Regions from separate parts of the Cellulosimicrobium sp. AB352 genome, predicted to be linked through region 3. Evidence: predicted binding sites of a transcription regulator. Region 3 holds the regulator's gene; each other region holds the start of a gene.
The links. Region 3 encodes LexA, which represses DNA repair genes until DNA is damaged. Its sites were predicted from a motif close to TCGAACANNTGTTCGA; they were not measured.
Positions count from the first base shown of each region.

Region 1: a site for LexA is predicted at 5,816-5,831, ahead of ACPCUX_RS00385 (YbaK/EbsC family protein). Genes of this name have one in related genera too.
Region 2: a site for LexA is predicted at 2,962-2,977, ahead of ACPCUX_RS07015 (replicative DNA helicase). Genes of this name have one in related genera too.
Region 4: a site for LexA is predicted at 5,810-5,825, ahead of ruvA (Holliday junction branch migration protein RuvA). Genes of this name have one in related genera too.

Region 1 covers NZ_JBMVFX010000001.1:77,595-85,153, forward strand. The annotation lists gene ACPCUX_RS00370 (iron ABC transporter permease) at 1-1,118, shown strand, start outside; gene ACPCUX_RS00375 (siderophore-interacting protein) at 1,199-2,191, shown strand; gene helR (RNA polymerase recycling motor ATPase HelR) at 2,618-4,879, shown strand; gene ACPCUX_RS00385 (YbaK/EbsC family protein) at 4,953-5,534, opposite strand; gene ACPCUX_RS00390 (hypothetical protein) at 5,913-6,956, shown strand; gene ACPCUX_RS00395 (DNA polymerase Y family protein) at 6,953-7,559, shown strand, end outside.
Region 2 covers NZ_JBMVFX010000007.1:78,487-86,045, forward strand. The annotation lists gene ACPCUX_RS07015 (replicative DNA helicase) at 248-2,896, opposite strand; gene ACPCUX_RS07020 (MATE family efflux transporter) at 3,300-4,664, shown strand; gene rplI (50S ribosomal protein L9) at 4,761-5,207, opposite strand; gene rpsR (30S ribosomal protein S18) at 5,227-5,463, opposite strand; gene ACPCUX_RS07035 (single-stranded DNA-binding protein) at 5,565-6,098, opposite strand; gene rpsF (30S ribosomal protein S6) at 6,252-6,542, opposite strand; gene ACPCUX_RS07045 (transglycosylase domain-containing protein) at 6,696-7,559, opposite strand, start outside.
Region 3 covers NZ_JBMVFX010000010.1:81,201-88,759, forward strand. The annotation lists gene hflX (GTPase HflX) at 1-48, shown strand, start outside; gene ACPCUX_RS09295 (ATP-dependent DNA helicase) at 239-2,332, shown strand; gene ACPCUX_RS09300 (L-lactate dehydrogenase) at 2,362-3,369, shown strand; gene lexA (transcriptional repressor LexA) at 3,484-4,218, opposite strand; gene ACPCUX_RS09310 (LysM peptidoglycan-binding domain-containing protein) at 4,555-4,929, shown strand; gene nrdR (transcriptional regulator NrdR) at 5,296-5,826, shown strand; gene ACPCUX_RS09320 (aldo/keto reductase) at 5,911-7,008, opposite strand; gene ACPCUX_RS09325 (DUF5302 domain-containing protein) at 7,219-7,413, shown strand; gene ACPCUX_RS09330 (pyridoxamine 5'-phosphate oxidase family protein) at 7,475-7,559, opposite strand, start outside.
Region 4 covers NZ_JBMVFX010000013.1:115,242-122,800, reverse strand. The annotation lists gene ACPCUX_RS11415 (adenine phosphoribosyltransferase) at 1-165, opposite strand, end outside; gene secF (protein translocase subunit SecF) at 162-1,280, opposite strand; gene secD (protein translocase subunit SecD) at 1,280-3,277, opposite strand; gene yajC (preprotein translocase subunit YajC) at 3,359-3,817, opposite strand; gene ruvB (Holliday junction branch migration DNA helicase RuvB) at 4,006-5,082, opposite strand; gene ruvA (Holliday junction branch migration protein RuvA) at 5,085-5,720, opposite strand; gene ruvC (crossover junction endodeoxyribonuclease RuvC) at 5,919-6,488, opposite strand; gene ACPCUX_RS11380 (YebC/PmpR family DNA-binding transcriptional regulator) at 6,696-7,457, opposite strand; gene pdxT (pyridoxal 5'-phosphate synthase glutaminase subunit PdxT) at 7,464-7,559, opposite strand, start outside.

The sequences.
Region 1 (7,559 bases), on a different contig from region 3:
TCGCGGTGCCGACGGGCATCGTCACGACCGTCCTCGGCGCGATCCTGCTCGTGTGGCTCGCGCGCCGCCTGCGCGACTCGGGGCCCGCGTCGTCGCGCGGCGGGCACGGTGCGCTGAGCCGGCCGCGCTCGCGGCGCGCGGTCGTCGTGGTCGTGGTCGTCCTGTCGCTCGCCGTCGCCGCGGCCGCCGTCGCGGGCCTCCTGCTCGGCGACCGGGTCGTGCTGCTGGGCGACGTCGCGAACTGGTGGGCCGGCGTCGCCGGCCGGCACGTGACGTTCGTGCTCGACCAGCGCGTCCCGCGCGTGCTCGCGGCCCTCCTCGCGGGCGCCGCGCTCGCGCTCGCCGGCACGATCGTGCAGGCCGTGTGCCGCAACCCGCTCGCGGAGCCGAGCCTGCTCGGCGTGACGTCGGGCGCCGGCCTCGGTGCCGTGACGATGATCCTGCTCGTTCCCGGCGTCGGGATCTGGCCGATGTCCGCCGCCGCCGCGATCGGGGCCTTCGCCGTGTTCGGGCTGGTCTACGGGCTCTCCTACCGCGGCGGGCTGAGCTCCGACCGGCTCGTGCTCATCGGCATCGGCGCCCAGGCCGGGGTGATGGCGATCATCACGCTGCTCGTCGTCGTCGTCGCGCCGTGGGACGTCAACCTCGCGCTCACGTGGCTGTCGGGCTCCACGTACGGGCGGACGCTCGAGCAGCTGATCCCCGTCGCGCTCGCGCTGCTCGTGCTCACCCCGCTCACCGCGGTGTTCCGGCGCGACCTCGACGTCGTGGCGCTCGACGACGACACGCCGCGCGTCCTCGGCGTCGCGCTCGACCGCACGCGGCTGCTCCTGCTCGGCGTCGCCGCGCTGCTCACCGCCGCGGCCGTGTGCGCCATCGGGGCGCTCGCGTTCGTGGGCCTCGTCGCGCCGCACGCCGCCCGCGCGCTCGTCGGGTCGCGGCACTCCCGGGTCGTGCCCGTCGCGATGCTGCTCGGGGCCCTCCTCGTGTCCGTCGCGGACACGCTGGGCCGCGTCGTCATCGCGCCCGGGCAGATCCCGGCGGGTCTCGGCACCGCGCTGCTGGGCGCGCCGTACTTCGTCTACCTGCTCTGGCGCAGCCGCGGCCGCGGAGCGTGACGTGTCTCACCCCTCCGGGCGCAGGTCCGCGTCCCGGACGGGTTGACCCCGCCGTGGGCGCGTAGGTTAGCCTCACCTGTGTGAGCCAGACCGTCGTCGCACCCCGCACCCGCGCTCGTCGTCCCGTCGCCCGTGCGACCGCCCCCTGGCGCTTCTTCGACGTCGAGGTGGCGCGGGTCGAGCAGCTCTCGCCGAGCTTCCGCCGCTTCACCTTCACCGGCCCGGAGCTCGACCTCTTCGGCGACCCGGGGCTCGACGTCCGGATCAAGTTCGTGCTCCCCGCGCCCGACGGCGGCTACGAGCACCTCGTGCGCGACGCCGAGTCCTGGTACGCCGCGTGGCGCGACCAGCCCGAGGAGCGCCGCAACCCGCTGCGCACCTACACGACCGTCGCGGTGCGCCCCGAGGCGCGCGAGGTCGACGTCGACGTCGTGCTGCACGGCGACGCCGGCCCCGCGTCGCGCTGGGCTCTCGCCGCCGAGGTCGGCACGCCGCTCGTCCTGCTCGGCCCGGACGCCACGTTCGACGGCCCGGCCGGCGGCATCGAGTTCCGCCCGCCCACCCGCCCGCACGCGCTCCTGCTCGCGGGCGACGAGACCGCGCTGCCCGCCATCGCGGCGATCTGCGAGGACCTGCCCGCCGACGCGTGGGGCGAGGTCTACGTCGAGGTCCCGCACGTGGGCGACGCGCGCGACCTCGTGACCCCGCCCGGGGTGCGCGTGACGTTTCTCGCGCGCGACGACGTCCCCGGCGGGCCGCACGACGCCCACGGCGCGCGCCTCGTGCCGGCCGTCAAGGAGGCCGCCGCGCGCATGCTCGGTGCGGGCGTCCTCGGGACGGACCCGCCCGTCCAGTGCCGCACCGCGGAGGACCTCGAGGACGTCGACGTCGACGCGTCGATCCTCTGGGAGGTCCCGGGGCTCCTCGACGAGGAGACCGTCCTCTACGCGTGGCTCGCGGGCGAGGCGAGCGCCATCAAGACGCTGCGCCGCCACCTCGTCGCCGACCTCGGCGTCGACCGCCGCGCCGTCGCGTTCATGGGCTACTGGCGCGAGGGCCGCGCCGAGAGCTGAGGCGTTCCCGGGATCCTGTCGAGGGTCCCGTCGAGACACGAGAAGTGGCCCCCACCGAGCACGGTAGGGGGCCACTTCTCGCATGTCGGCTGTGCGGCGCCGCGCAGACGCTGGGCGGTCGACGACCGGGCCGAGAGCGTCGGCACCGAGCGCACCGGCACGACGTCCGGCAACGAGAAAGGGAGGCTCGACCGGCCTCCCTCTCCAAGGTATAGCGCACCGGGGGTCTTGCGGCAAGGCCCCCTCGGGGGCGCAGAATCTCCGCTCGTGCGCGGGTCGTCGTGGCCCGTGCGTCCCTCCGCAGGACCCGGACCGGAGCTGATGACGTTGCCCGACGCCCCCGTGACCGCCACCACCGACCCGTCCCGCCGCTCGTCGACCCACTCCACCGCGGACCAGGACCCGCGGCCCGCGCCGTTCTTCGACCTGCCCGCGCGGCTGGCCCCGAAGGCCGACCCGGCGCTGGTCGACCCCGACGAGCGCCACTTCGCGGCGATCGCCGCGAGCCTCGAGCACTCCGTGGCCGACCTCGCGCAGCGTCTCGACGCGGCCCGGCGCGCGCCGGGCGGGAGCGGCACCGAGGCGCTCGAGCGCGACCAGGAGATCCACCGCCTCAGCAGCCGGTTGCGGCTGCTCCAGCGCTACGGCGTCGACCTGTGCCTGGGCCGCATGACCTTCGCCGACGGCTCCGCGCCGGTGTACGTGGGCCGCGTGGGCCTCACCGACCCGGCGGGGGAGCGCCTGCTCGTCGACTGGCGCTCGCGCGCCGCCGAGCCGTACTTCGCGGCCACGCCCGCGCAGCCGCTCGGCCTCGCGGCGCGGCGCCGGTACCGGTGGGCGCGCGGGCGCGTCACCGACTACTGGGACGAGGAGCTCGTGCCCGACGGCGCGGGGTCGAGCGCGGCGCTCGACGACCAGTCGGCGTTCGTCGCGAGCCTCGGCGCGAGCAGGTCGCCGCGGATGCGCGACGTGCTCGGCACGATCCAGGCCGACCAGGACACGATCGTGCGCGCGGGCTCGCGCGGGGCGCTCGTCGTCGACGGCGGCCCCGGCACGGGCAAGACGGTCGTGGCGCTGCACCGCGCGGCCTACCTGCTGTACGCCGACCCGCACGTGGGCGGCGGGCACGGGGGCCGACACGGTGGTGGGCACGCTGGCGGGCATGGCGGCGCGCACGGTGGTGGGCGCGGCGGCGTGCTCGTCGTCGGGCCCAGCCGCCCCTACCTCGCGTACGTGGCCGACGTGCTGCCCGGCCTCGGCGAGGAGGGCGTGCAGACCTGCACGCTGCGCGACCTCGTCTCCGAGGGCGCGACGGCGCGCGCGGAGGCCGACCCCGAGGTGGCCCGGCTCAAGGCGTCCGCCGAGCTCGTCGCCGCGATCGAGCCCGCCGTGCGGTTCTCCGAACGTCCGCCCGCCGAGGGCATGGAGGTCGAGACGCCGTGGGCCGGCGTCTGGCTCTCCACCGCCGACTGGGCGGAGGCGTTCGAGTCCGTCGACCCGGGCACCCCGCACAACGAGGCGCGCGACGACGTCTGGGCCGCGCTCGTCGAGATCCTCGTGGACAAGGCCTGCGGGGGAGCCGCGGAGGACGGCGCCGACGTCGAGGCCGACGACGTGCGCCGCGCCCTGCGCGGCCACCGCGGGCTCGGTGCCGCGTTCGACCGCGCGTGGCCCCTCGTGGAGCCGACGGACCTCGTGGCCGACCTGTGGTCCGTGCCCGCCTACCTGCGGCTGTGCGCGCCGTCGCTCACGCCCGAGCAGGTGCGCGCGCTCCAGCGCCCGGACGCGCACGCGTGGACGACGGCGGACCTCCCGCTGCTCGACGCCGCGCGCCGTCGGCTCGGCGACCCGGAGGCGTCACGCCGACGCCGCCGCAACGAGGCCGCCGTGGCGGCGGAGCGCGCGCGCATGGACGACGTCGTCGACCACCTCGTGGCGACCGACGACAGCGAGCTCGGGGTCATGCAGATGCTGCGCGGCCAGGACCTGCGCGACGCGCTCGTGGACGACGGCGCGCTCGTCGTCGCGACGCCCGACCGCCTCGCGGGGCCCTTCGCGCACGTCGTCGTCGACGAGGCGCAGGAGCTCACCGACGCCGAGTGGCAGATGGTCCTCAGCCGCTGCCCGTTGCGCAGCGTCACGGTCGTCGGGGACCGGGCCCAGGCCCGCCACGGCTTCCCCGAGGGCTGGCGCGAGCGGCTCGCGCGCGTGGGCCTCGCCCGCGTCGAGGAGGCGTCGCTGAGCGTCAACTACCGCACGCCGCGGGAGATCATGGCCGAGGCGGAGCCCGTCGTCCGGGCCGCGATCCCGGACGCGAACGTCCCGACGTCGGTGCGCAGCACGGGCGTGCCCGTCGCCCACGGGGCGGTCGCGGACCTCGACGCGGTCCTCGGCGCGTGGCTCGCCGAGCACGCGGACGGCACGGCGTGCGTCATCGGCGCCACCGAGCCGTCCGGGCCGTCCGGGTCGTCCGGCGAGGAGTCGGACGGCAGGGTCGGTGACGTCGGTGGCGAGGGCGAGAGGTCCGCGCGGGTGCGGTGGCTCACGCCCGAGACGGCGAAGGGCCTCGAGTTCGACCTCGTGGTGCTCGTCGAGCCGCAGGCGTTCGGCGACGGCGTCGAGGGCGCCGTGGACCGCTACGTCGCGATGACGCGCGCGACGCAGCGGCTCGTCGTCCTCGAAGGCTGACCACCGCGCACGACCTGAGGGCCGGTGGGGGTGCCCGGGGCGCCTCAGGTCGTGCTCGGCAGGGTGGGACGGGTCAGGCGACCGGGACGGCCAGGTCCTCGACGACCTCCACGCCGGGCAGGCGGCCCAGCAGGTCGCCGGGGAGCAGCAGCTTCGAGTGCCGCACGCCGCTGCCGATCAGCGCGAGCGCGCCGTCGGTCACGACGCGGGAGTCGACGAGCACGCGCCACCCCTCGGGCAGCCCGACGGGCGTGATGCCGCCGTACTCCATGCCGGACTCCGCCGTCGCGCGGTCGGTCGGCAGGAACGACGCCTTGCGCACGTCGAGCAGCTTGCGGACGCGCGTGTTGACGTCGGCGCGCGTGTGGGCCCGCACGACGGCGGCGCCGATGCGCTCGTCGCCCGCCCGGGTGCCGCCCACGACGACGCAGTTCGCCGACGCCTCGACGGGCAGGTCGAACGCGGTGTTGAGCGTCGCGGTGTCGGCGAGGTCGGGGTCGATCTCCGTCACGGCGACGAGCGCCGCGACGTCCGGGTCGGCGTCGACCCACCGGCGCAGCGCGTCGGCGGTCACGGGGGCGACGAGGTCGAGGTGGTCGAGCGCCGGCTCCCAGGTGAGCGAGCCGAGCGTGGGCAGGGTCGTGCGGGCGTCCATGGCGTCAGCCTGCCATCCCTGCGGGCCGCCGCGCGGGAGAGGCCGGATGCCGAACACACCCCGGAGCCCCTCGAGCCCGCCGAGCATGCGGTCGCAGCCCGTGCCGCCCGCCGGACGGGCGACAGCCGCATGGTCGGCGGGGGAGGAGGGTCAGGTAGAGGTCGAGGGTTTCGGGCAAGTCTCCAGTGGGGGTCGAAGGTTGGGGTGGGCATCTCGGACGAAGCAGGCGCCCCGACCTGCGGAGTTGACACCTCGGAGCGGCGGTCGTTCACTGGAAGTGTTCGAACGTTTGTTCGAACACCCAGCGGGTGCAGCACACCGCCCGCAGCAGTCGACGCGCGGTGCGCGTCCCGTCCGAGCACCACCCCGGGAGGCGAGATGACCCTTCTCGCCGACCCCGCCGAACGGGCGGGGGCACCAGGCCCGACGGCTGCGGCCGTCGACAAGGCCGAGCGCGCCCGTGCCGTCCTGCGCCGTGCGGAGGAGCGTACGGGCGTCCGCCGACACCGTCCCGTCGTCGCCCCCGCGGCCCCGGAACCGCTCACCGCCCCGGCGGCGCCGGCCGTCGTCCCGCGCGCCGGCACCGCCCTCCTCGCCGAGATGGCCCCGCTCGCGGACGCCGCCTCGCCGGTCGTGCGGCCCGCCCCCGCACCGCCCGACCCTCCGGCGCGCGCCCGCACCCGCCACGTCCGGACCTCGGGCGCGAGCCGGGACGCGGGCACGGACGAGCGGGTGTGGCCGGTGCACGACGCGCTCGCGCCGCTCCTCCCGCTCGGCGCCCTGCAGCGCGGCACCGTGCTGGCGGTGCGCGGCTCGACGAGCCTCCTGCTCGCGCTCGTCGCACGGCCGTCGCGGGCCGGGGCGTGGACCGCCGCCGTCGGGTTCCCCGCCGTCGGGCTGCTCGCGGCCGCCGACGCCGGCGCCGACCTCGACCGCGTCGTGCTCGTCCCGCGGCCCGGCCCGGACGCGGCGCTCGCGATCTCGGCGCTCGTCGACGGCCTGGACGTCGTGGTCGTCGGGCCCGACGCCGCCCTCACCGACCCCGACCGACGGCGCCTGGCCGCGCGGGCGCGCGAGCGCGGGGCGCTGCTCGTCGCCGCGGGGACGTGGCCGGGCGCGCACGTCGCGCTCACCGTGACGGGCGGCGGCTGGTCCGGGGCGGACCGCGGCGCGGGCTGGCTGCGCCGTCGCACCCTCGTCGTCGAGCGCGCGGGCCGCGGGGGAGCCGCGCGCCCCACGCGCCTCGAGGTCGAGCTCCCGCTCGTCCACGAGGACTGGCCCGCGTTCCTCGCCGAGGACGCCCGGGGCACCCGGCCCGCGGTCGGGACCGGCGCCACCGCGGCCGGGACCGCCGAGACCGCCCACGAGACCGCCCGGGCCGACGACCCCGACCGGCCCTCCCGGCTCCGGCTCGTCGGATGACCACGAGCCCGACCCGCACGGCGGCCCTGTGGGTGCCGGACTGGCCGGTGCTCGCGGCGATGGCGGTGCGCGACGTCCCCGCGCACGTCCCCGCCGCGACGCACGACGGCCGCCGCGTCGTCGCCGTCTCCGCGACCGCACGCGCCCACGGCGTGCGCCGGGGCATGCGCCGCCGTCGGGCCCGCGAGTGCTGCCCCGAGCTCGAGCTGCTCGACGTCGACGACGCGCGCGACGCCCGCGAGTTCGAGCCCGTCGCGCTCGCGGCCGAGACCGTCGTCGCGGGGCTGGAGATCACCCGACCCGGCCTGCTGCTCCTGCCCGCCGCCGGGGCGAGCCGGTACCACGGGTCCGACGCCGCGCTCGCGGAGGCGCTCGTCGCGCGCGTCGCCGAGCGCACCGGCCACGAGAGCCAGGTGGGCGTCGCCGACGGCATCCTCGCCGCCGTGCTCGCCGCGCGGGACGCCGCCGTCGTCCCGCCCGGCCGCTCCGCCGCGTTCCTCGCGCCGCGGCCCGCGCGCGACCTCGTGCACGTCACCGCCCGTCCGGACGCCGCCGTCGCGGTCGACGAGCTCGTGGACCTCCTGGGCCGGCTCGGCGTGCGCA
Region 2 (7,559 bases), on a different contig from region 3:
AGGACCCGGGACCGAAGCAACGCGGCTCGTCCAGGAGCGCGCCGTGACGTCAGCGCGAGAGACCACGAAGGGGCCTCCGCCACGCTCCGCACGGCCGAGGGACCCACCCGCGAGGTGGTCGCCGTGCCACTAGCACTGCCCCCTGCACGCCAGCGCTGCGCCGGAGGGACCGACGGTGGCTGTGCACGATGGACGTGACACAGAGAAAGGAGGTGGCAAGTCGACAGCGACGACTGCCGGGCGTTCCCTACATCTGCATATCCGCGAAGCGTTGGTAATGACCCTGGAACGCGACGGTGATCGTGTCGGTCGGACCATTTCTGTGCTTGGCGACGATCAGGTCCGCCTCGCCCGCTCGGGGCGATTCTTTTTCATAGGCGTCTTCGCGGTGCAAGAGGATCACGACGTCGGCGTCCTGCTCGATGCTGTTGTGTGCCGCGATGCCGTTCGCGACGAAGTTGTGCCCGTCGAGGACTGTGGCGTCGTAGACCTGCTTCTCCCCCATCGGCTCGATCGAGACGACCTCGTCCCACAGGAGGTCGTTGACGGCCATGATCTCCAGCTCCTCGCTCTCGAGCACAGCCGCGATCTTGCCGAGGCGGTGCCTCGACGGGGAGTTCTTCCACAGCGCGCTGCCGCAGAACTCGGTGCCGATCGCTGCCGCGAGCTCGCGGTGCGTCATGCCGCGCTCGACGAGGATCTCGCGGACGTCGTCCCAGACCCGGCGCGGGACGGTGTCGACGTTCGTGTTGGCCCGCGTCTCGCGGATGATCGTCAGCAGCTTCTCGGCGACATCGCCGCGGTCGCCGTGCACGCCGATCTCCTGGAGGAAGCGGCGCTGGTCATCCACCCCGCTCACGTCGAGCGTGTACCCGGGGCGGTACGACCCCTTGGGTGTCGCCGTGCGCACGCGCGTCGAGATGCCGAAGCGGAGCAGGAGGCGCGACAGCCCGTCGACGACCTCACGGGACGTCGAGGCGTAGTAGATCCGACCGCTGCGCCCGTTCTTGTTGATCGTCACCGAGCCGTCCGTGGCCCAGATGTGCTTGATGAAGAGCGCGATCTGACGCTTGGGCAGGTGGAAGACGCTCGTCGGGATGAACTTCTCGTGGCTGCGCGCCCCGAACAGGCCCAGGTCGTCGAGCCACTCGGCGATGGGGTTCCGGCGACCCCGAGCGAGACGGTAGGGCGCCGGGAGGCGCAGGGTCGTGACCCTTGCGGCGGCATACTCGTCGCGGATCGGGGTGATGCCGAAAGCGCCTGCGGCCTCGGAGACGGTCGCGAGGTTCCGCTCATCGATCGAGGCGTAGCGGATCGGCTGGCGCTTCACGAACGACCCGTCACCGAGGAGGTGCGCGAGCATGACGACCTTGCGGTCGTCCCACTCCAGGTTCCGCTCCGGCCCCGGTACGTGGCGCGGTACACCGATGCGCGAGCCCACCTCCAGGTCCCCGAGCGCCGTCCAGCCGTCGTAGGTGAGGAACGGGTGGTTCGCCGTCGCCTCGATCTCCTTGCCCGACGCGAGGCGCATCCTGAACACCGGCTTCACTCCGGTGGGGAACACGTGGGTGAGGTGACGGCGCACGTACTGGAGCCGGTCGTTGAGCGCCCACACGGGCACGTCCTTGGCGTTGAGCGCGAACAGCTCACCGAGAGTGGTCTCCGCGCCGGTGTCCGCGCGCAGGATCTTCGTGTCCTCGGTGAGGCAGCCCGACTCACGAAGGTCACTCATCTGCGGCTTCTTGTCGCCACGCTGTTCCGGACCACGGTTCAGCTGCGAGATCGCGATGACAGGAACCTCGAGTTCCTTCGCGAGCAGCTTGAGCGCACGCGAGAACTCCGAGACCTCCTGCTGGCGCGACTCGACGCGCTTGCCGGAGCTCATGAGCTGGAGGTAGTCGATGACGACGAGCTTGAGGTCGTGCCGCTGCTTGAGCCGACGGCACTTGGCCCGGATCTCCATGAGCGACATGTTCGGCGAGTCGTCGATGAACAGCGGCGCCTCGGCGACCTTGCCCATCGTCGAGGCGAGCTTCTGCCAGTCCTGCTCGTCCATCTTCCCGGAGCGCATCCGCGTGAGCGGCACCTTCGCCTCGGCGGCGAGCAGACGCATCGTGATCTCGTTGCGGCTCATCTCCAGGGAGAAGATGACGGCCGCCATCTGGTGGTGCACCGCGGCGTGCGTCGCAACATTGATTCCTAAGACGGATTTTCCAATGGCCGGGCGCGCCGCGACGACGATCATCTGGCCGGGGTGCAGGCCGTTGGTGAGCCGGTCGAAGTCGGAGTACCCGGTAGGGACGCCGGTCATGCCCTCGCCGCGCCCCTGGGCGGCCTCGATCTCGTCGAACGTGGGCCCGAGGATCTCGGCGAGGGGGAGGTAGTCCTCCGTCGTGCGCCGCTCCGTCACGGCGTAGACCTCGGCCTGGGCGTTGTTGACGATCTCGTCGACGTCGCCGCCGTCGGTCGCGTAGCCGAGCTGCACGATGCGCGTGCCCGCCTCGACGAGGCGGCGCAGGACCGCACGCTCGCGGACGATGCGCGCGTAGTACCCGGCGTTGGCGGCGGTCGGCACGCCGGCCATCAGGTCGTGGATGTAGGGCGCGCCGCCGATGCGCTGGAGCTCGCCGCGCTTGGTCAGCTCCGCGACGACGGTGATGGCGTCGGCGGGCTCGCCGCGACCGTAGAGGTCGATGATCGACTCGTAGACGATCTCGTGCGCCGGACGGTAGAAGTCGGAGCCGCGGATCTGCTCGATGACGTCTGCGATGGCGTCCTTCGACAGCAGCATGCCGCCGAGCACGCTCATCTCGGCGGCGACGTCCTGGGGCGGCGTCCGGTCGAACCCCGACGGCCCCGGTCCCCCGTAGCTCTCCTCGAGCTCCTCGATCGACATGCGCCCCTCGCTCCCCCGGGACTGGAACGGCCCTTGCGGGACCGCACGACCGGGACCACTCTTCGTCGTACACGTGTTCTACCGCGGGCCACCCACACGACTGTCCCGGTGGCCGCGCCCCCCGCCTCCGACAGGCACGACCCCGCGACACTAGATCGCCACCGGACGCCCTGCAAACGGCCCTGTGCACGCCCGGTGGACAGGGACCCCCGTTCCTGTGGACACAGTCCCCCACACTGTGCACACCCGGTGGAAAACGGTGTGGACAACCTCACGATCTTCCTGTGTACATCGCCGTGAGCGGCCTCTGACCAGCCTCATCACTACCCTCAGGGGTGTGGAAGAAAGAAAGTCGGGCGACACGCCGACGACACGCCGGACACCGTCCGGCCACCCCGACGACATCGGGCCGCCGTCCGGCCCCGGTACGTCGTCCACAGGTCGCCGCGCACGGTCCCGGCTCGACCGCGAGATCCTGGCCCTCGCCGTCCCCGCGCTCGGCGCGCTCGTGGCCGAGCCGCTGTTCGTGCTCGTCGACAGCGCCGTCGTCGGCCACCTCGGCACCGCGCAGCTCGCAGGCCTCTCCCTCGCGTCGACCCTCCTCGTGACCCTCGTCGGCCTGTGCGTCTTCCTCGCCTACGCGACCACGGCCGCCGTCGCGCGCCGCATCGGCGCCGGCCACACGCGGGAGGCGCTCCAGTCCGGGATCGACGGCCTCTGGCTCGCCGTCGGGCTGGGTGCGCTCCTCGCGGCCGTCCTGTGGACGACGGCACCGTGGGCCGTCGGCGCGATGGGCGGCACGGGTGAGGTCGCCGAGCACGCCGTGGTGTACCTCCGCTGGTCCGCGCTCGGACTCCCCGGGATGCTCCTCGTCCTCGCGTCCACCGGCGTGCTGCGCGGCATGCAGGACACCCGGACGCCCCTGTGGGTCGCCGCGGGCGGCGCGACCTTCAACGCGGTCCTCAACGTCGTCCTCGTCTACGGGGCAGGGCTCGGGATCGCCGGGTCCGGCATCGGGACGGCCGTCGCCCAACTCACCATGGGCGCGGTACTCGTCGTGGTCGTGGTGCGCGGCGCCCGGCGGCACGGCGCGTCGCTGCGGCCCGCCGCGGGCGGGATCTGGGCCAACGCGCGCGCCGGCGCTCCGCTCTTCGTCCGCACGCTCTCGCTCCGCCTCGCGATCCTCCTCACCGTGTTCGTCGCGACCGGGCTCGGGGAGGTCACGCTCGCGGGCTACCAGGTCGTGAACTCCGTCTGGGGTCTCGCGGCCTTCGCTCTCGACGCGCTCGCCATCGCGGCGCAGGCGCTCGTCGGGCACGGGCTCGGGGCCGACGACGTCCCCCGCGTCCGCGCCGTCCTGCGCCGCACCCTCCAGTGGGGAGTGGCCGCCGGGGCCGGGCTGGGCGTCGTCATGGCCGCGGGCGGCTGGTGGTTCGCGCTCCTCTTCACGTCCGACCCCGAGGTGCGCACCGCCGTCGCCGTCGGCATGGCGGTGTGCGGCGTCCTCCTGCCGATGGCGGGTTGGGTGTTCGTGCTCGACGGCGTCCTCATCGGCGCCGGGGACGGCCGCTTCCTCGCCTGGGCGGGCATGCTCACGCTCGTGGTCTACGCGCCGTTCGCGCTCGCCGTCCGGCACTGGGCGCCCGACGGCGCGGCGGGCCTCGCGTGGCTCTGGCTCGCCTTCGCGGGGGTCTTCATGGCGGCACGCGCCGTCACCACCGGGCTCCGTGCGCGCGGGAGCGCCTGGATGGTCACCGGCACCGCCTGAGGGCTCGACGCGCGCAGCCGGCGACTGGGCCGGACGCGACGAAGGCCCGGCCCCTCGGAGGAGGGGCCGGGCCTTCGTGGACTGCTCAGCAGCAGATCAGGCAGCGACGACCTTCACCGCGAGGGTCGCGGAGACCTCCGGGTGGAGGCGGACGGAGACCGTGTAGTCCCCCGTCGCCTTGATCGGCTGACCGATCTCGATCTTGCGCTTGTCGACCGACGCACCGGCGGCCGTCACGGCGGACGCGATGTCCGCCGTCGTGACGGCGCCGAAGAGGCGACCGGCAGCGCCGGCCTTCGCCTCGACGACGACCGGCTTCGCCTGCAGCGAGTCGCGGATCGCCTTCGCGTCGTCGAGCGACGCGATCTCGCGGGCCTTGCGCGCCTTGCGGATCGCAGTCACCTGCGACTCGGCGCCCTTGGACCACGGCGTGGCGAGCTTGCGCGGGACGAGGAAGTTACGGGCGTACCCGTCCTTCACCTCGACGACGTCGCCGGGCTCACCGAGACCGGTGACCTCGTGGGTCAGGATCAGCTTGGCCATGAGTTCTCTCCCTTCCCGCTCAGCGAGCCGTCGACGTGTACGGCAGCAGCGCCATCTCGCGCGCGTTCTTCACCGCACGGGCGATCTGGCGCTGCTCCTGGACGGAGACGCCGGTCACGCGACGCGCGCGGATCTTGCCGCGGTCGGAGATGAACTTGCGCAGCAGCGCGGTGTCCTTGTAGTCGACCGACTCGATCTTGGCCGACTTCAGCGGGTTGGACTTCTTCTTGGGCTTGCGCACCACAGGCTTCGCCATGGTGTTGCTCCTCTACAAGGTGCGATCCCCGCGTGCGGACTGCGCCGACGAGCGGCGCGGCACCCGCGGGGACGGGTGTGTGTTCTGGGAGTGGCGGACGATCAGAACGGGGGCTCGTCGGAGAACGAGCCACCGGACGACGCGGGACCAGCCGTGGCCCACGGGTCGTCGCTCTGCTGCTGACCGCCGCCGGAGCTGAATCCGCCGCCGGAGTTGGCGCCACCTCCGTAGCCGCCACCGCCGCCGAAGCCGCCGCCACCGCCACCCGAGCGCTGAGCGCGGGTGACCTTGGCAGAGGCGTAGCGCAGGGAGGGACCGATCTCGTCCACCTGCAGCTCGACGACGGTGCGCTTCTCCCCCTCGCGGGTCTCGTACGAGCGCTGGACGAGGCGGCCCTGCACGATGACGCGCATGCCCTTCGTCAGCGACTCCGCGACGTTCTCCGCGGCCTCGCGCCAGATCGAGCAGCGCATGAACAGGGTGTCCCCGTCCTTCCACTCGTTCGACTGGCGGTCGAAGGTCCGCGGCGTGGACGCCACCGTGAAGTTGGCCACCGCCGCACCCGAGGGGGTGAAACGCAGCTCCGGGTCTCCCGTGAGGTTCCCGATCACCGTGATGACGGTGTCACCTGCCATGGCCAGCTCCTTCGTGTGTCGTCTGTGTCGTCGACGGCGCCGTGCGCCTCGCTCGTAACGTTCTCGCGTCGCTCATCCCACCACGCGGCGCCCACACGCGCTACGGCGTGCAGCGTCCGGTGCAGGACGGTCGGACGGGGGAAGCGGGGAGGATCAGCGAGCGTCCGTGCGCAGGATCTTGGTCCGCAGGACGGCCTCGTTGAGGCCGAGCTGACGGTCCAGCTCCTTGGCGGTGTCGGAGGTCGACGTGAAGTCGACGACCGCGTAGATGCCCTCGGACTTCTTGTTGATGTCGTACGCCAGGCGGCGACGACCCCAGATGTCCACCTTGTCGACGGAGCCGCCGTCGGTCTTGATGACCGACAGGTACTTGTCGAGCGACGGGGCGACGGTGCGCTCCTCGATCTCGGGGTCGAGGATGATCATCAGTTCGTACTGACGCATGCGGATAACCCACCTCCTCTGGTCTTCGCGGTCACGGTCTCTCCGTGACAGGAGGGTTCATGCTTCATGCTGCTACCGTCCGACGGGCGGACGGCAGCTCCCCAGGGTACCCGCTCGGCGCGGGCGCCCGGAAATCTGCGGCCGACGGGCAGGTCAGCCCCGGCCCGGGATGATGCCGCCGACGTTGCCGTTGCCCCCGCCGGGGTTGCCTCCACCACCCGGGTTCCCGGTCTCGGTGGGCGACGGGTCCGGATCCTCCGGATCCGGCGTCTCCGGCGGCGGTTGCTGGCCCGGGTCGGTCCCCTTGGAGACCACGAGCGCGATGGTCGACCCCGGCGGCACCTGGTCCATCGAGGACTGGCTGATGACGTAGCCCCGCGGCTGCTGGTCGGAGAACTCCTCGGTGATCCGCACCTTGAGGCCGGCGGCCTCGATCTGGGCGCGCGCGGCGCGGGCCTCCATGCCGACGACGGACGGCACGGCCACGTTCTCCGGCTGCTGCGGCTCCTCCGTCTCCTCCGGCGTCGGCTCCTCGGTCGGGGTCTCCGTCGGGGTCTCGGTGGGCGTCTCCGTCGGCTTCGGCTTGGGCGGGGTGTAGTCCGGGAACTCGCCAGCCGGCAGGTTCGCCGCGGCGGTCTGCATGTACGACGTCCAGGCCTCGACCGGCCACGACCCACCGGTGATCTCGCTGTCGACCCACTTGCCGAACGGCGTGATCTGCTCCTGCTCGCCGTTGGGGCCGGACTGGTAGAGACCCACGACCGTCGCGAGACCGGGGGTGAAGCCGGCGAACCACGCGGACTTGTTGTCCGTCGACGTACCCGTCTTGCCCGCCGCGGGACGACCGATCGCCTGCGCGGGCTTGCCCGACCCCGTCTCGACGACCTGGGAGAGCGCGTACGTCGCCGCTGCCATCACCTCGGGGTCGAACTCCTGCGTCCGCTTGTCGGCCCCCGGCGCCTCGTAGACGAGGTTGCCGCGGGAGTCGGTCACGGAGGCCACGATGTGCGGCGTCGC
Region 3 (7,559 bases):
GCCCAGGCGCTCGCGACGGAGCTCGTGGGCGCCTCCGCCGGGAGCTGATCCGCCCCCCAGCCTCCCGGCGGCGCGGCGGCCCCGCCCCGCGCCGGACCCGGCGCCGGCCCCACGCACGACCTCGCGCAGCCACGGCTGCGCGGGGTCGCGTGCGTCCCGGGCCGGTCCACAGGGCCCCCGCCGCGTGGGTGCCCGACCGTAGAATCGGCAGGTGCCCCCCTCCACCCGTACCGCTCCCGTGCCCGACCGTCCGGACACGGAGGCGCCCGGGCAGGCGGCCGGTGACGTGCCCGCCGTCGAGGAGCTCCTCGACCTCGCGGTCACGCGCCTGGGCGGCGCGCGGCGCGACGGCCAGCGGACCATGGCGCGTGCCGTCACGGACGCCATCGAGCGTTCCGAGCACCTCGTGGTCCAGGCCGGGACCGGGACGGGGAAGTCGCTCGGGTACCTCGTGCCGGCCGTGCGCCACGCGGTCGCGACCGACGAGCGCGTCGTCGTCTCGACGGCGACCCTCGCCCTCCAGCGCCAGGTCATCACGCGGGACCTCCCGCTCGTGGCCGACGCCGTCGCCGACCGCCTCCCGCGGCCCGCGTCGATCGCGCTCCTCAAGGGCTGGCACAACTACCTGTGCGTGCACAAGATCGCGGGCGGCTACCCCGCGGACGAGCCCACGCTCTTCGACCTCCCCGGCGAGGCGGCGGGCGCCGCCGACCACCCTGCCGCGCGCGGGGGGACGAGCATGGCGGCCCTCGGCGAGCAGGTCGTGCGCCTGCGGGAGTGGGCCGACGAGACGCCCACGGGCGACCGGGACGACCTCGTCCCCGGCGTGAGCGACAAGGCGTGGCGGCAGGTCTCCGTCACGGCGCTCGAGTGCCTGGGCCAGCGCTGCCCGCTGCTCGCCGAGTGCTTCCCCGAGCGGGCGCGCGCCGCGGCGCGCGAGGCCGACGTCGTCGTGACGAACCACGCGATGCTCGGCATCGCGGCCATGGGGTCGCCCGGGGTGCTGCCCGAGCACGACGTCCTCGTCGTCGACGAGGCGCACGAGCTCGCGGACCGCGTCACGGCCGCCGCGACGGTGGACCTGTCGGTCCCGGCGATCGAGAGCGCGGCGCGCCTCGCGCGCCGCCACGGCGGGGTCACGACGGACGCGCTCGACGCCGCGTCCGCCGCGTTCGGCACGGTCGTCGGGTCGCTGCCCGCCGAGCGCTTCCCCGACGGCCTGCCCGACGCCGCGCGCTCGGCCGTCGCGGCGGTGCGGGACGCCGCGCGCGAGGTGCTCTCCACGCTCAAGCCCGAGACGGGCGTGACCAAGCCGGCCCAGCCGGACACGGGCCTGAAGATGGCGCAGTCGACGATGCTGCAGCTCTTCGAGGTCGCCGAGCGCATGGCGGCCGACCCCACGGGCCACGACGTGCTGTGGTGCTCGCGGCCCGGGGAGGGCGGCTGGTCCGGCGACCGCTTCGGCGACGGCGCGAGCCGCCTGCACGCCGCCCCGCTCGGCGTGGCGGGCCTCATCCGCACCCACCTGCTCGCGGAGCGCACGGGCGTCTTCACGTCCGCGACGCTCGCGCTCGGCGGGAGCTTCGACGCCGTCGCGCGCACCTTCGGGCTCGGCCCCGCGGCGACGGGCGGAGCCGCGGACGCGGGCGACGGCGACGCGCCGCGCTGGCGCGGGCTCGACGTCGGGAGCCCGTTCGACTACCCGCGTCAGGGCATCCTCTACGTCGCGAAGCGCCTGCCGACGCCCGGCCGCGAGGCGTCGACCGAGCACCAGCTCGACGAGATCGCGGCGCTCGTCGAGGCCGCCGGTGGTCGGACCCTCGGCCTGTTCTCCTCGCGGCGCGCCGCGGTGGCCGCGGCCGAGGCGATGCGCGAGCGGCTGGACGTGCCGGTCCTGTGCCAGGGCGACGACCAGCTGCCGACGCTCGTGCGGGAGTTCGCCGAGAACCCGGCGACGTGCCTGTTCGGCACGCTCTCGCTGTGGCAGGGCGTGGACGTGCCCGGGCCGTCGTGCCAGCTCGTGCTCATCGACCGCATCCCGTTCCCGCGCCCGGACGACCCGGTGAAGTCGGCGCGGGCTCGCGCCGTCGAGGCCGCGGGCGGCAACGGGTTCATGCAGGTCTCCGCGACGCACGCGGCCCTCCTGCTCGCGCAGGGTGCCGGGCGGCTAGTACGGTCCACGGCCGATCGCGGGGTCGTCGCGGTCCTGGACCCACGGCTCGTGACGGCGCGCTACGGGTCGTTCCTCACGCGGTCCATGCCGGGGTTCTGGCAGACGACCGACCGCGACGTGGCCACCGCTGCGCTCCGCCGCCTCGCCGCCCTAGGCTGAGCCCTTTCCAGCGACTTCACGGAGGCGACATGACGAGCACGTCACCGCAGGGCACCGGCGACGCGACCACGGGCGGTCCGGGAGGGGGAGCGCGGACGACGAAGCTCGCGATCGTCGGCGCCGGTGCCGTCGGCTCGACGCTGGCCTACGCCGCGCTCATGCGCGGTGCGGCGCGCACGGTGGCGCTCCTCGACGTCAACCGCGCGAAGGTCGAGGCCGAGGTCCTCGACCTCCAGCACGGCATCCAGTTCATGCCCATGGCGCGCGTCGAGGGGTCCGACGACGTCGCGGTGTGCGCGGGCGCCGACGTCGTCGTGGTCACGGCCGGCGCCAAGCAGAAGCCGGGCCAGACGCGTCTCGACCTCGCCGAGGGCACGATCGGGCTCATGCGGACGATCCTCCCGGGCCTCGTGGAGGTCGCCCCGGACGCCGTCTACGTCATGGTGACCAACCCGGTCGACATCGTCACGTACGCGGCGCTCAAGTTCTCGGGCCTGCCCCCGACGCAGCTCTTCGGCAGCGGCACCGTGCTCGACTCCTCGCGGCTGCGGTTCCTCGTGGCGCAGCACTGCGGCGTCGCGGTGCAGAACGTGCACGCGTACATCGCGGGGGAGCACGGCGACAGCGAGATCCCGCTCTGGAGCTCCGCGACGATCGGCGGCGCGCCGCTGCTCGAGTGGCAGGGCATCGGCGGTCGGGGACCGCTCACGGGCGACGTGCGCGACGAGATCGCGCGCGAGGTCGTGCAGTCGGCCTACCGGATCATCGAGGGCAAGGGCGCGACCAACTACGCGGTCGGGCTCGCGGGCACCCGGATCATCGAGGCGGTGCTCGCCGACGAGCACCGGGTGCTGCCCGTGTCGACGCTCCTCGACGGCATCTACGGGCTCGAGGACGTCTGCCTGTCGCTCCCGACGCTCGTCGACCGCCGGGGCGCGACGGAGCGCGTCGAGGTCCCGCTCGCGGACGACGAGCTCGCGGGCCTGCGCTCGTCCGCGGAGTCGCTGCGCGCGGTCGCGCGACGCTTCGGGCTCTGAGCCCACGGGCCCGTCGGGCCCGGCACGACGAGAGCCGGGCGGTCGAGGGACCGCCCGGCTCTCGTGGTGTCCCGAGCCTGCCAGGAGGGGCGCCCGGAGCCGCTCGGAGACCGTTCAGAGGCTGCGCAGGACGGAGACGACGCGCCCCAGCACCTGGGCGTCGTCGCCGGGGATCGGGTCGTACGCGGCGTTGTGCGGCATGAGCCACACGTGGCCGTCGGCGCGCCGCAGGCTCTTCACGGTGGCCTCGCCGTCGATCATGGCGGCCACGATCTCGCCGTTCTCCGCGACCGGCTGGCGCCGCACGACGACCCAGTCGCCGTCGCAGATCGCGGCGTCGATCATCGAGTCGCCCTGGACGCGCAGGAGGAAGAGCTCTCCCTCGCCGACGAGCTGGCGCGGCAGCGGGAAGACGTCCTCCACGACCTGCTCCGCGAGGATGGGGCCACCGGCGGCGATGCGGCCGACGACGGGGACGTACGACGGCGCGGGGTGGGCCCCGTCGTACGCGGGCTCGGGGGCCGTCCCGGCCGGCGCGAGCGGGGTGGCGCGGCGGGCGTCGTCGGGCTGGACCACCTCGATGGCGCGCGGACGGTTCGGGTCGCGCCGCAGGAACCCCTTGCGCTCGAGCGTGGTGAGCTGGTGCTTGACGGAGGACGGGCTCGTGAGCCCGACGGCCTCGCCGATCTCGCGCATGCTCGGCGGGTAGCCGCGCTGCTCGACGCACGCGCGGATGGTCTCGAGCACGAGCCGCTGGCGCGGGGTGAGCCCGTCACCCCCTGCCGACCCGTCCGGCAGCTCGCGCACCTCGGCGAGCCCCCGTGCCCTGTCCGTGCCTCGTCCCGCCATGGTCGCTCCGCCCTCGTCCGTCGCGTGCCGCCGGCGCCAACCGGGCCTGCGGCCTCCCCTCCCCGGGGCGTGCGCCCCGGGACCTCGGTCGCCCCTCCGGGTCCGAGCGGACATGTCCGGCGAACCGACCTCACCCCAGGCTAGGGGAGGATGCGACACGAATCAAACACCTGTTCGAGCATGTCTCGACTCTGTCGGTCGCTCGTGATAGACATTCGTACAGATGTTCTACGTACAGGTGTTCGACCGCAACGGGTCGGCGCGGAGATGAGGCGGGCGCGCGGGTCCGATCGACCGGGGAAGGCGATCGGGCTCGCGGGCCGGGACGGAGGGGACATGGACACGGTGGCGATGGCGACGGCAGCGCCGTCCGCGCTCGGGCGGGGCGGCGCAGCGGAGCGAGGTGCGCGCCCGGAGGCGCGGCTGCGGCTCACGCGACGCGGCCGTGCGGTCCTCGTGCTCCTCGTGGCCGTCGTGCTCGTCCTCGCGGCGCGGGTCGGGCTGGCCGTCGCGAGCGGGCCCGGGGAGCCGGTCGAGGTTCGCGTCCACGTCGTGAGCGCGGGGGAGACGTTGTGGGAGCTCGCCCAGGGTGTCGCGACCCCGGGGGAGGACCTCCGGGAGGTGGTCAGCGGGCTCGTGGAGCTGAACGGCCTGCCCTCGTCCGGCGTGCGGGCCGGCCAGACCATCCTGCTCCCGGTCGCCGAGCGGTGACGCGACGCGCGCGCGGTCCAGATCCTGTGACGCAGCACACGGCGCCGACGCGCGACAGGTGGCGGCCGAGGGTTGCGCCGGCGCCTTAGGTCCGCCTAAGTTAGTGTCACCTCACACGCCGGCTGGGGGGCTGGGCGGACGAGGCGAGGAGTGTGCGGACCACCGCGACTCCTGTGCACGTCGCCGCGCGCGAGGCGAGTCGCGCGCGAGATGGGGACGGGGGCGTCCCGACGGGGGCGGTCGACTTCGACCGCCCCCGTTCTGCTGTCCGCGGCCCGGCGCGTCGTCGGCGTGTTGCACCGCGCGCCCGCGACGACATACGTTCGTCGCGCCGACCTGTCGGCGCGACCCGCGGAGGAGCCCGCCATGCACTGCCCGTTCTGCCGTCACGCGGACTCCCGCGTCGTCGACTCCCGCACGTCCGACGACGGTGCCTCCATCCGCCGGCGACGCCAGTGCCCGGAGTGCAACCGTCGCTTCACCACGATCGAGACCGCCAGCCTGTCCGTGGTCAAGCGGTCCGGCGTGACCGAGCCCTTCTCGCGCGAGAAGATCGTCAACGGCGTCCGCAAGGCCTGCCAGGGGCGCCCGGTGAACGAGGACGACCTCGCCGTCCTCGCGCAGCGCGTCGAGGAGACCATCCGCGCGAGCGGGAGCGCCGAGCTCGACGCCTACGAGATCGGTCTCGCGATCCTCGGGCCGCTGCGCGAGCTCGACGAGGTCGCCTACCTGCGCTTCGCGAGCGTCTACCAGGCGTTCGACTCGCTCGAGGACTTCGAGAGCGCCATCACGTCGCTGCGCGTCGACCGGGAGGAGCGCGAGGCGGCGGCGGGCCGTGCGGCGGCCGAGGCCACCGACGACGTCGCGACCGACCGCGAGACGGCACCCCAGGCCTGACGGTCACGCGACGGTCCCGCGCCTCGCGCCTCCGGTCCGAGGTTCGGTCCGCACAGCCGGACACGGCTGCGCGCGGCCGCGGCGCTACAGGTCGCTGGACCGCGTCGCCCAGATGTTGATGCCCGTGTCCACGGGGAGGTCGTCGACGGCCGCGAGCTCCTCGGGGGAGAGGTCGGGGGCCTCGAGGGCCGCGAGGTTGTCGTCGAGCTGGCGCGTCGAGCTCGCGCCGAGCAGGACCGACGTGACGCGCTGGTCGCGCAGCGCCCAGCGGATCGCCGTGGACGCGAGCGTCCGCCCGTGGGCGCGCGCGAGCCCGTCCAGATGGCGCACGCGGTCGAGGTTCTCCTCCGAGAGAAACGCCGGGCGCAGCGGCCCCCCGCGCGCCGCGCGCGAGCCGTCCGGGACCCCGTGGAGGTAGCGGTCCGTGAGCATGCCCTGGGCGAGCGGGGAGAACGCGACGACGCCGAGCCCTTCGTCGCCCGCGACGTCGAGCACGGTGGCCCCCGCCTCGTCGTGCGGGTCGGGCGCCTCGATCCACCGGTTGAGCATGGAGTAGGAGACCTGGGTGACGACAAGCTCGACCCCGACGTCGGCCGCGACCCGCAGGGCCTCGCGCGTGCGCCGCGCCGAGTACGACGAGATGCCGGCGTAGCGGGCGCGCCCCGACCGGACCGCCGTCGCCAGCGCACCGATGGTCTCCTCGAGCGGGGTGGAGGGGTCGTAGCGGTGCGAGTAGAAGATGTCGACGTGGTCGAGCCCGAGCCGGCGCAGCGACGCGTCGAGGGACGAGAGCAGGTACTTCCGGGACCCGCCCTCGCCGTAGGGGCCGGGGCCCATGCGGTAGCCCGCCTTGGTGGTCACGACGAGCTCGTCGCGCACGGGCCGGAGCTCGCGCGCGAGCAGCCGGCCCAGCGACTCCTCCGCGGCGCCGCCGGGCGGCCCGTAGTTGTTCGCGAGGTCGAGGTGCGTCACGCCACGGTCGACGGCGTGCAGCACGATCTCGCGCTGCGTCGAGAAGGGGTCGGCGACGCCGAAGTTCTGCCAGAGCCCGAGCGCGACCTCCGGCAGGCGCAGGCCGCTCCGGCCGAGCGCACGGTGCGGGAGCGCGGCACGCGCCGGCGCGGGACCGCCTGTGGCGTGGGGAGGAGCGGGGGAGGCCTGCGGCGTGGGATCGGGCGACACGTCCCGACGCTACCCGACGGCGTTCGCCGCGCGGTCGTCGGCGCTCGCGGCGCGGTCCCCAGCGCCCGCGCCCGCAAGGCCGGGACGGCCGGTCCGAGCGGACAAATCAGGTGGCGTCGGGCCGCCCGGTGGGGGAGGCTGGCGGGGTGCCCGCAGCGTCGGGCCGACCGCAGTGCCCCCACCGAGTTCCCCGTCGACGAGGAGACCGCCATGGCGTCCGACCAGCAGCGACCCGCTGCAGAGACCGCACCGACCGAGGAGGCCAAGGCGAAGTTCCGGGAGGCGCTCGACCGGAAGAACGCCGCGCGCCACCGCACGGCGGACGGCGAGTCGAACACGGGCTCCGTGCACGGCTCGGAGACCGTCGGACCGGTCCAGCGCACGTTCCGCCGCAAGTCCGGCTGAGCACCACCCCCGACGTCCGGTCGTCCCCTGCGGGGCGGCCGGACGTCGTGCGTCCGGGGGACTAGGGCTCCGCGCGCGCGAAGCGTCGTCCGGTGAGCTCGTGGGCCTCGACCACGACCCACTCCTCGGTCGGGACGTCGACGGTG
Region 4 (7,559 bases), on a different contig from region 3:
CAGCAGGCCGGTGATGTCCCGGAAGACGATCCCTGGTCCCGGGTAGTCCGGGACGGCACGGACGAGCTCGAGCACGCGCGAGGCGCGCTCCGGGCCGAGCCCGGCGAGGTGGACGGCGCGCAGGCCGCCCGCCTCGCCGGCCGGCACGTGACCGGGTGCCGTCATCGGGGACGACGGCGGCGCGGCTGCGCCTTGTTGCCCTGGTGCGCGCCCGGCTGGAGCTGGCGGTGCCCCGCCCCGACGCCGGCCGCCGCGAGCGCGGCGTCCTCCTCGTCGCCCGCGACCTCGGCCCGCTCCGCGCGCAGCGCGAGGACCTTGGCCGTGTGCTCCTGGATCGGCTTCTCGCGCTCGCGCAGCGCGACCTCGAGCGGCGTCGCGAGGTACACCGACGAGTACGCGCCGACGGCCATGCCGACGAAGAGCGCGAGCGCGATGTCGCGCAGCGTGCCCGCGCCCAGCAGGAACGCCCCGATGAAGAGGATGCCCGCGACGGGGAGCAGCGCGACGACGGACGTGTTGATCGAGCGCACGAGCGTCTGGTTGATCGCGAGGTTGGCCCGCTCGGCGTAGGTGCTGCGCGTCTGGTCGAGGACGCCCGCGGTGTTCTCGCGGACCTTGTCGAAGACCACGACCGTGTCGTAGATCGAGTACGCGAGGATCGTCAGGAGGCCGATCACCGTCGCCGGCGTGATCTCCCAGCCGATCGCCGCGTAGATGCCCACCGTGACGATGAGGTCGTGGAACAGCGCGATGACCGCGGCGAGCGCCATGCGCCAGTTCCGGAAGTAGATCGTCATGACCAGGCTCACGAGGAGCAGGAAGACGACGAGGCCGACGATCGCCTTCTGGGAGACGTCCTTGCCCCAGGTGGGGCCGATGTACGAGCTCGTCACCTCCCCCTCGGACACGTCGTACGCGCTCGCGAGCTCGACGGCGACCTGCTCGACCTGCGCGTTGCTGAGCTCCGCCGTCTGCACCCGCACGGTGCTGGAGCCCACCGAGGTGACGCGCGGCACCTCCTCGGGGGCGACCGCCGCGACGGCGTCGAGCGCCGGCTGCTGCGAGGTGTCCGAGACGCCCGAGACGGTGAACTCCGACCCGCCGCGGAACTCGATGCCGAGGTTGAGCCCGTCACCGGCGATCCGGACCCCGATGATGCCGAGGGACAGGACGACCAGGACGAGCGCCACCACGAAGTAGGCGCGCCGCTTGGCGACGATGGCGTAGGACCGGCGGCCCGTGTACAGGTCGTTGCCCCACTGGGCGAAACCGCTGGCCATCAGTGCTTCTCCTCGTTCTCGTCGCCCGCCGCGTCAGCGGCCGGGGACCCCTCGTCGCCGTCCGCGGAGGCGGCGGCCCGCCGCTCGGCGGCACGGCGCTCGGCGATGGTCATGCGCGGGCCGTCGGACCGGCCGACGCCGGCACCGACCGTCTCCCGGACGGGCGCCGTGCGCTCGCGCGCCGGGGCGTCCTGCACCGGCGCGTCCTCGACGACGTCGCCGCCGTCCGCGGGTGCCGTCGAGGTCGCCCCGACGACGCGGCCGCGACCTGCGTACCGCGTGCCGCGCACCCCGAGGCGCCGCGGGTCGAGACCCGACGCCGGGTGGCCGTTCGCGAAGAACTTGGTCCGGGCGAGGAGCTGCATGAGCGGGTGCGTGAAGAGGAACACCACGATCAGGTCGACCAGGGTGGTCAGGCCCAGCGTGAACGCGAAGCCGCGCACGCCGCCGACCGCCAGGTAGTACAGGACCACCGCGGCGACGAAGTTCACCGCGTCCGAGGCGAGGATCGTGCGGCGGGCACGCTGCCAGCCCTTCTCCACGGCGGAGTTCAGCGTCCGGCCGTCGCGCAGCTCGTCGCGGATGCGTTCGAAGTACACGATGAACGAGTCCGCGGTGATACCGATCGCGACGATGAGCCCCGCGACGCCGGCGAGAGACAGGCGGTACCCGATCGTCCACGAGAGCACCGAGATCACGCCGAACGTCACGACGGCCGCGATGCCGAGCGACGCGACGGTGACCAGGCCGAGCACGCGGTACTGGAAGAGCGAGTAGATGACGACCAGCAGCAGGCCGATCGCGCCCGCGAGCAGACCCTTCTCGAGCTGCTCGGAGCCGAGCGTCGCGGAGATCTGCTCCTGGCTCTGCACCTCGAACGTCAGGGGAAGCGAGCCGAAGTTGAGCTGGTTCGCGAGCGTCGCCGCGCTGTCGCGCGTGAAGCTGCCCGAGATCTCGGCCTTGCCGTCGGGGATCGCGACCTGCGAGACGGGTGCCGAGATGACGAGGCCGTCGAGGACCATCGCGAACTGGTTCTGCGGCGACGGGAGCGTCGTGAGACGCGTCGTGACGTCACGGAAGGCCTTGGTGCCCTCGGAGTCGAACTCGATGTTGACGACCCACTCGTTGGTGACGACGCCGTTCTGCCCGACGCGCAGGCCGGAGCTCGCGTTCGAGATGTCGGTGCCCTCGATCTCGACCGGGCCGAGGATGTACTTGGCCGTGCCGTCGTCGGCGCACGAGACGAACGCGCTGTCGGTCGGGCCGCTGTCGCCGCCCACGAGGTTCTCGGGGAGCGTGCAGTCGAGCGCGTCGAACTGCGCCTGCAGCTCCGGCGTGATCTGCGCGAGGTCGCTCGGGTTCTCCGGGCGGGTCGTCTCCGGCGCCGGGTCCGTCGTGGCGTCGTCCGCCGGGGCGTCCGTCGCTGCGTCGGCCGCCGGGTCGGTGCCGTCCTCGGCCGCCGGGTCCGTCGCGCCGTCGGTGGCGGCGTCCGCGGACTCCGTCGCGTCCGGGGCGTCCTCGGCCGCGGCGTCGTCGCCCGCGGCCGGGTCGGTGGACTCGTCGGCGGGCGTCGCCGTCGGCATGCCCACGGAGAGCACGGGGCGGAAGCGCATCTGGGCCGAGGTGCTGACGAGGTCGATGGTCTCCTGGGACGGCTGCCCCGGGATGCCGACGACGATGTTGTTGCGGCCCTGGCTCGTGATCTCGGCCTCGGAGACACCCTGCGCGTCGATGCGCTGGCGGATGACGTTGATCGCCTGGTTGATGTCCTCGGCCGTCGGCTGCGAGCCGTCGGTGGTGACGGGCTCCAGGATGATCTGCGTGCCACCCTCGAGATCGAGCGCGAGGCCCGGGGTGAGGCTCGCCCCGCCCGGGTTGTCCTCGGTCTTCGGGTCGAGCTTCGTGCCCGCGAAGAGGGACCCGAAGAGGACGACGATGAGGATTCCCAGGGTGACGAGGGTCCGTACGGGCCTCGCTCGTGTGCTGCTGGTGGCCAACTGTCCGTCTCTTCTCGTGCGTGTGCGGTGGGCCTCGCGGCCCACCGCGTCAGGCCGGTCGCGGCAGCGACCGGCATAGGGTCACTTGATGTCGGTGCCGTCGTCCCGGCGTCCGCGGTCCTTCTCCGACCGGTCGTCGGTCAGACCGGAGAGGTCGTCGGGCACGACGAGGTCGTCGACGTCGCCCTTCGTGGTGGTCCCGGCGTCGGCACCGGCGGTGCCGTACTCGGCCGCGTCCTCGGCCGCGTCGTCCGCCGTCGTCTCCTCGGTCTCCTCGACCGGGGGCTCGACGAGCTTGGCGATCGCGGCGCGCAGCCACCGGGACTGGTTGCCCGGCGTCGACTCGATGGTGATGACGTCGGCCTCGTCGTCGACGTCGACGACCGTGCCGAACATGCCCGAGCCCGTCATCACCTCCTGCCCGGGGGCGAGGGTCGCCCGGAAGTTCTGGGCCTCGCGCTGCTGCTTGCGGGTGCGGCTGGTCATGAGGAACATCGCACCCGCCGCGAGGGCGAGGATGAGGATGAAGCTGATATCCATGACGGAGTCTCGTGTCCTGTTCTGTGCGGGATCTGCGCGCAGTCTAGGCGTGCGCGCACGGTTCACCAACGAGCCGTCTCGCCGCGGAGTTCCGCCCGCCCGGGTCCGACCATTCTAGGACCACCCGCGGAGCGCCTGTGACCGCCGTCACGGGACGCCCTCCCAGGCCCATGACCGCCGGCGTCGCCTCAGGCGTCGAAGAGCGTGCCGCCCTCGCGCGGCGGGGTGAGCCCGAGGTGCGCCCAGGCGGCCGGGGTCGCGACGCGGCCCCGCGGCGTCCGCCCGATCAGCCCCTCGCGCACGAGGTACGGCTCGGCGACGGTCTCGACCGTCTCCGCCTCCTCGCCCACCGTCACCGCGAGCGTCGTCAGGCCGACGGGACCGCCGTTGAAGCGCGTGCACAGCGCGGTGAGCACCGCGCGGTCGAGCCGGTCGAGGCCGATCGGGTCCACCTCGTAGACCTCGAGGGCCGCGCGCGCGGCCGCGAGGTCCATGGTCCCGTCGCCGCGCACCTGCGCCCAGTCGCGCACGCGCCGCAGCAGGCGGTTCGCGATGCGGGGCGTCCCCCGCGAGCGCCCCGCGATCTCGCGGGCGGCCTGGGGGTCGAGCGCGACGCCCAGCAGGCCGGCCGAGCGCGTCAGCACGCGCTCGAGCTCGTCGCCCGAGTAGAAGTCCAGGTGCCCGGTGAAGCCGAACCGGTCGCGCAGCGGCGCGGGCAGGAGCCCGGCGCGCGTCGTCGCGCCGACCGCCGTGAACGGCGGCAGCGAGAGCGGGATGGCGCTCGCCCCGGCCCCCTTGCCCACGACGACGTCGACGCGGAAGTCCTCCATCGCCATGTAGAGGAGCTCCTCGGCCGGTCGCGCGAGCCGGTGGATCTCGTCGATGAACAGGACCTCGCCCTCCTCGAGCGAGGACAGCACCGCCGCGAGGTCGCCGGCGTGCTGGATCGCGGGCCCCGACGTCACGCGCAGCGACGTGCCGAGCTCCGCGGCGATGATCATGGCGAGCGTCGTCTTGCCGAGCCCGGGTGGCCCCGACAGGAGGACGTGGTCGGGTGCGCTCCCCCGCGCGAGCGCGGCCTGGAGCACGAGCGACAGCTGGTCGCGCACGACGGCCTGGCCGACGAACTCCTCCAGCCGTCGTGGCCGGAGCGCGGCCTCGGCCGCGCGCTCGAGGTCGTCCGCGCCCGCCGCGACGATGCGCTCGGACGAGAACGTGCCGTCCCCGCCGAGGTCGTCGAGTCCCACCTGGTCGAAGGTCGCCATCGTCAGCTCCTCGGCCCGCCGAGCACCCGCAGCGCGGCACGCAGCGCGCCCGCCACGTCGGGTGCCTCGACGACGTCGACGCCCGCCTCGGCGAGCACGGTGGACACCGCGTCGTCCGCGGCCTTGAGGTTCCAGCCGAGCCCGACGAGCGCCTCGACCACCTGGTCGCGTCGGTCCTCCGGACGCGGCGCCGACGCCGAGGCGGTCGATCCCGCCTCGGGAGCGTCGGCACCCGTGGGCGGGCCGAGCTTGTCGCCGAGCTCGAGCGCGATCCGCTGCGCGCCCTTGTTGCCGATGCCCGGGACGCGCACGAGCGCGGCGATGTCGGCGCCCGCGACCGCACGGCGCAGGCCGTCGGGCGTGTGCACGGCGAGCATCGCGAGCGCGAGGCGCGGTCCGACGCCGCTCACGGTCTGGACGATCTCGAAGACGGCGCGCTCGTCGTCGTCGGCGAAGCCGTAGAGCGTGAACGAGTCCTCGCGCACGACGAGGCTCGTCGCGAGGCGCGCCGTCTCGCCTACGCGCAGGCCGGCGAGCGTGGCGGGCGTGGCGTGGACGAGGTAGCCCACTCCTCCGACCTCGAGCACGGCGCGGTCGAGCTGGACGCTCGCCACGACACCGCTCAGGGACGCGATCACGCAGGCTCCTCTCCCGGCCGGCAGCACCGACCTGGTCCGATGGTCCGCCGGCCCGAGGACCGCCGTCGGGCCGCGCGCCGAGGGGCGCGTCGAACACCCGTACGACCGCGGTCACTCTAGCAAGGGCCGCCCACCCGCCGACCGACCGACACGGAACGCCGGCACCGCCCACCGGCACGACCGGCGGAACCGGCGCCGCTAGCGCGGCGCGCGCCGTCCCTTCGCCGCGTGCTCGGCCGCCGCCCAGGCGCGCTGCGCGGCCGTGAGCTCGTGCCGCTCGCCGCCCTGCAGGGCGCCCGCGGGGCGCCAGAGGTGGCAGATCGCGAGCGCGAGCGCGTCGGCCGCGTCCGCGGGCTTCGGCGGCTCCGCGAGGCCGAGGATCCCCGCGACCATGCGCTGGACCTGCTCCTTGCCGGCGCGTCCGCTCCCCGTGACCGCGGCCTTGACCTCCGACGGCGTGTGCAGCGCGACGGGGACGCCCCGCTTCGCGGCCCCGACCATCGCGATGCCCGCGGCCTGCGCGGTGCCCATGACCGTCCCGACGTTGTGCTGCGCGAACACGCGCTCGACCGCCACGACGTCGGGCACGTGCTCGTCGAACCACGCGTCCAGCCGCTCCGCGATCCGCAGCAGCCGCAGGTCCACGCTCAGCTCCGGGTCCGTCCGGATCACCCCGACCGCGACGAGCTCGGCCCGCCGCCCCCGCGCGGAGTCCACCACCCCGACACCGCACCGGGTCAGCCCAGGATCCACTCCGAGAACGCGCACCCCTCGACCCTTTCACGTGAACGGCACGGACCGGCCGTGCCACGCGGTCCGGCGACGGACCAGCCAGCGGTGGGGCCGGGAGGTCGGTGCGCGGTCGTGGCGGGCCTGGCGGGAGCGGCGCGAGGCACGAGCGCCGCGGATGGTAGACCGCGCACCGACCTCCCGGCCGCGCCGCGACCCGACCATCAGGACGCGAGCTCCGCCGGATCAGTCGTCGTTATCGAGCTCCGCCATGACCTCGTCCGACGCGTCGAAGTTGGCGTAGACGTTCTGCACGTCGTCGCTGTCCTCGAGCGCGTCGATGAGGCGCAGGATCTTGCGCGCGCCCTCGGCGTCGACCTCGACCTCCATCGACGGGTGCCAGATCGAGTCGGCGGAGTCGTACTCGATCCCCGCCTCCTGGATCGCGCTGCGCACGGCGACGAGGTCGCTCGCCTCGGACAGCACCTCGATGACGTCGCCGGAGTCGGTGACCTCCTCGGCCCCCGCCTCGAGCGCGGCGAGCATGACGTCGTCCTCGGTCACGCCCTCCGCCTTCGGCACGACGACGAGGCCCTTGCGCGCGAAGAGGTAGGACACGGAGCCCGGGTCGGCGAGGTTGCCGCCGTTGCGGCTGAACGCGAGGCGGACCTCGGAGGCCGCACGGTTCTTGTTGTCGGTGAGGCACTCGACCAGGACGGCGATGCCGTTGGGGCCGTAGCCCTCGTACATGATCGTCTGGTAGTCGACGGCGTCGGCGCCGGTGCCCGAGCCGCGCTTGACGGCGCGGTCGATGTTGTCGTTGGGGACCGACGACTTCTTCGCCTTCTGGATGGCGTCGAACAGCGTCGGGTTGCCCGCGGGGTCACCGCCGCCCGTGCGCGCCGCGACCTCGATGTTCTTGATGAGCTTCGCGAAGAGCTTGCCGCGCTTGGCGTCGATGGCCGCCTTCTTGTGCTTGGTCGTGGCCCACTTGGAGTGCCCTGACATGCGTTCCTACCCCTTCGCGATTCTGACGAACAGCTCGTGCACGCGCGCGTCCCCGGAGATCTCCGGGTGGAACGAGGTGGCGAGCAGCGATCCCTGCTGGAC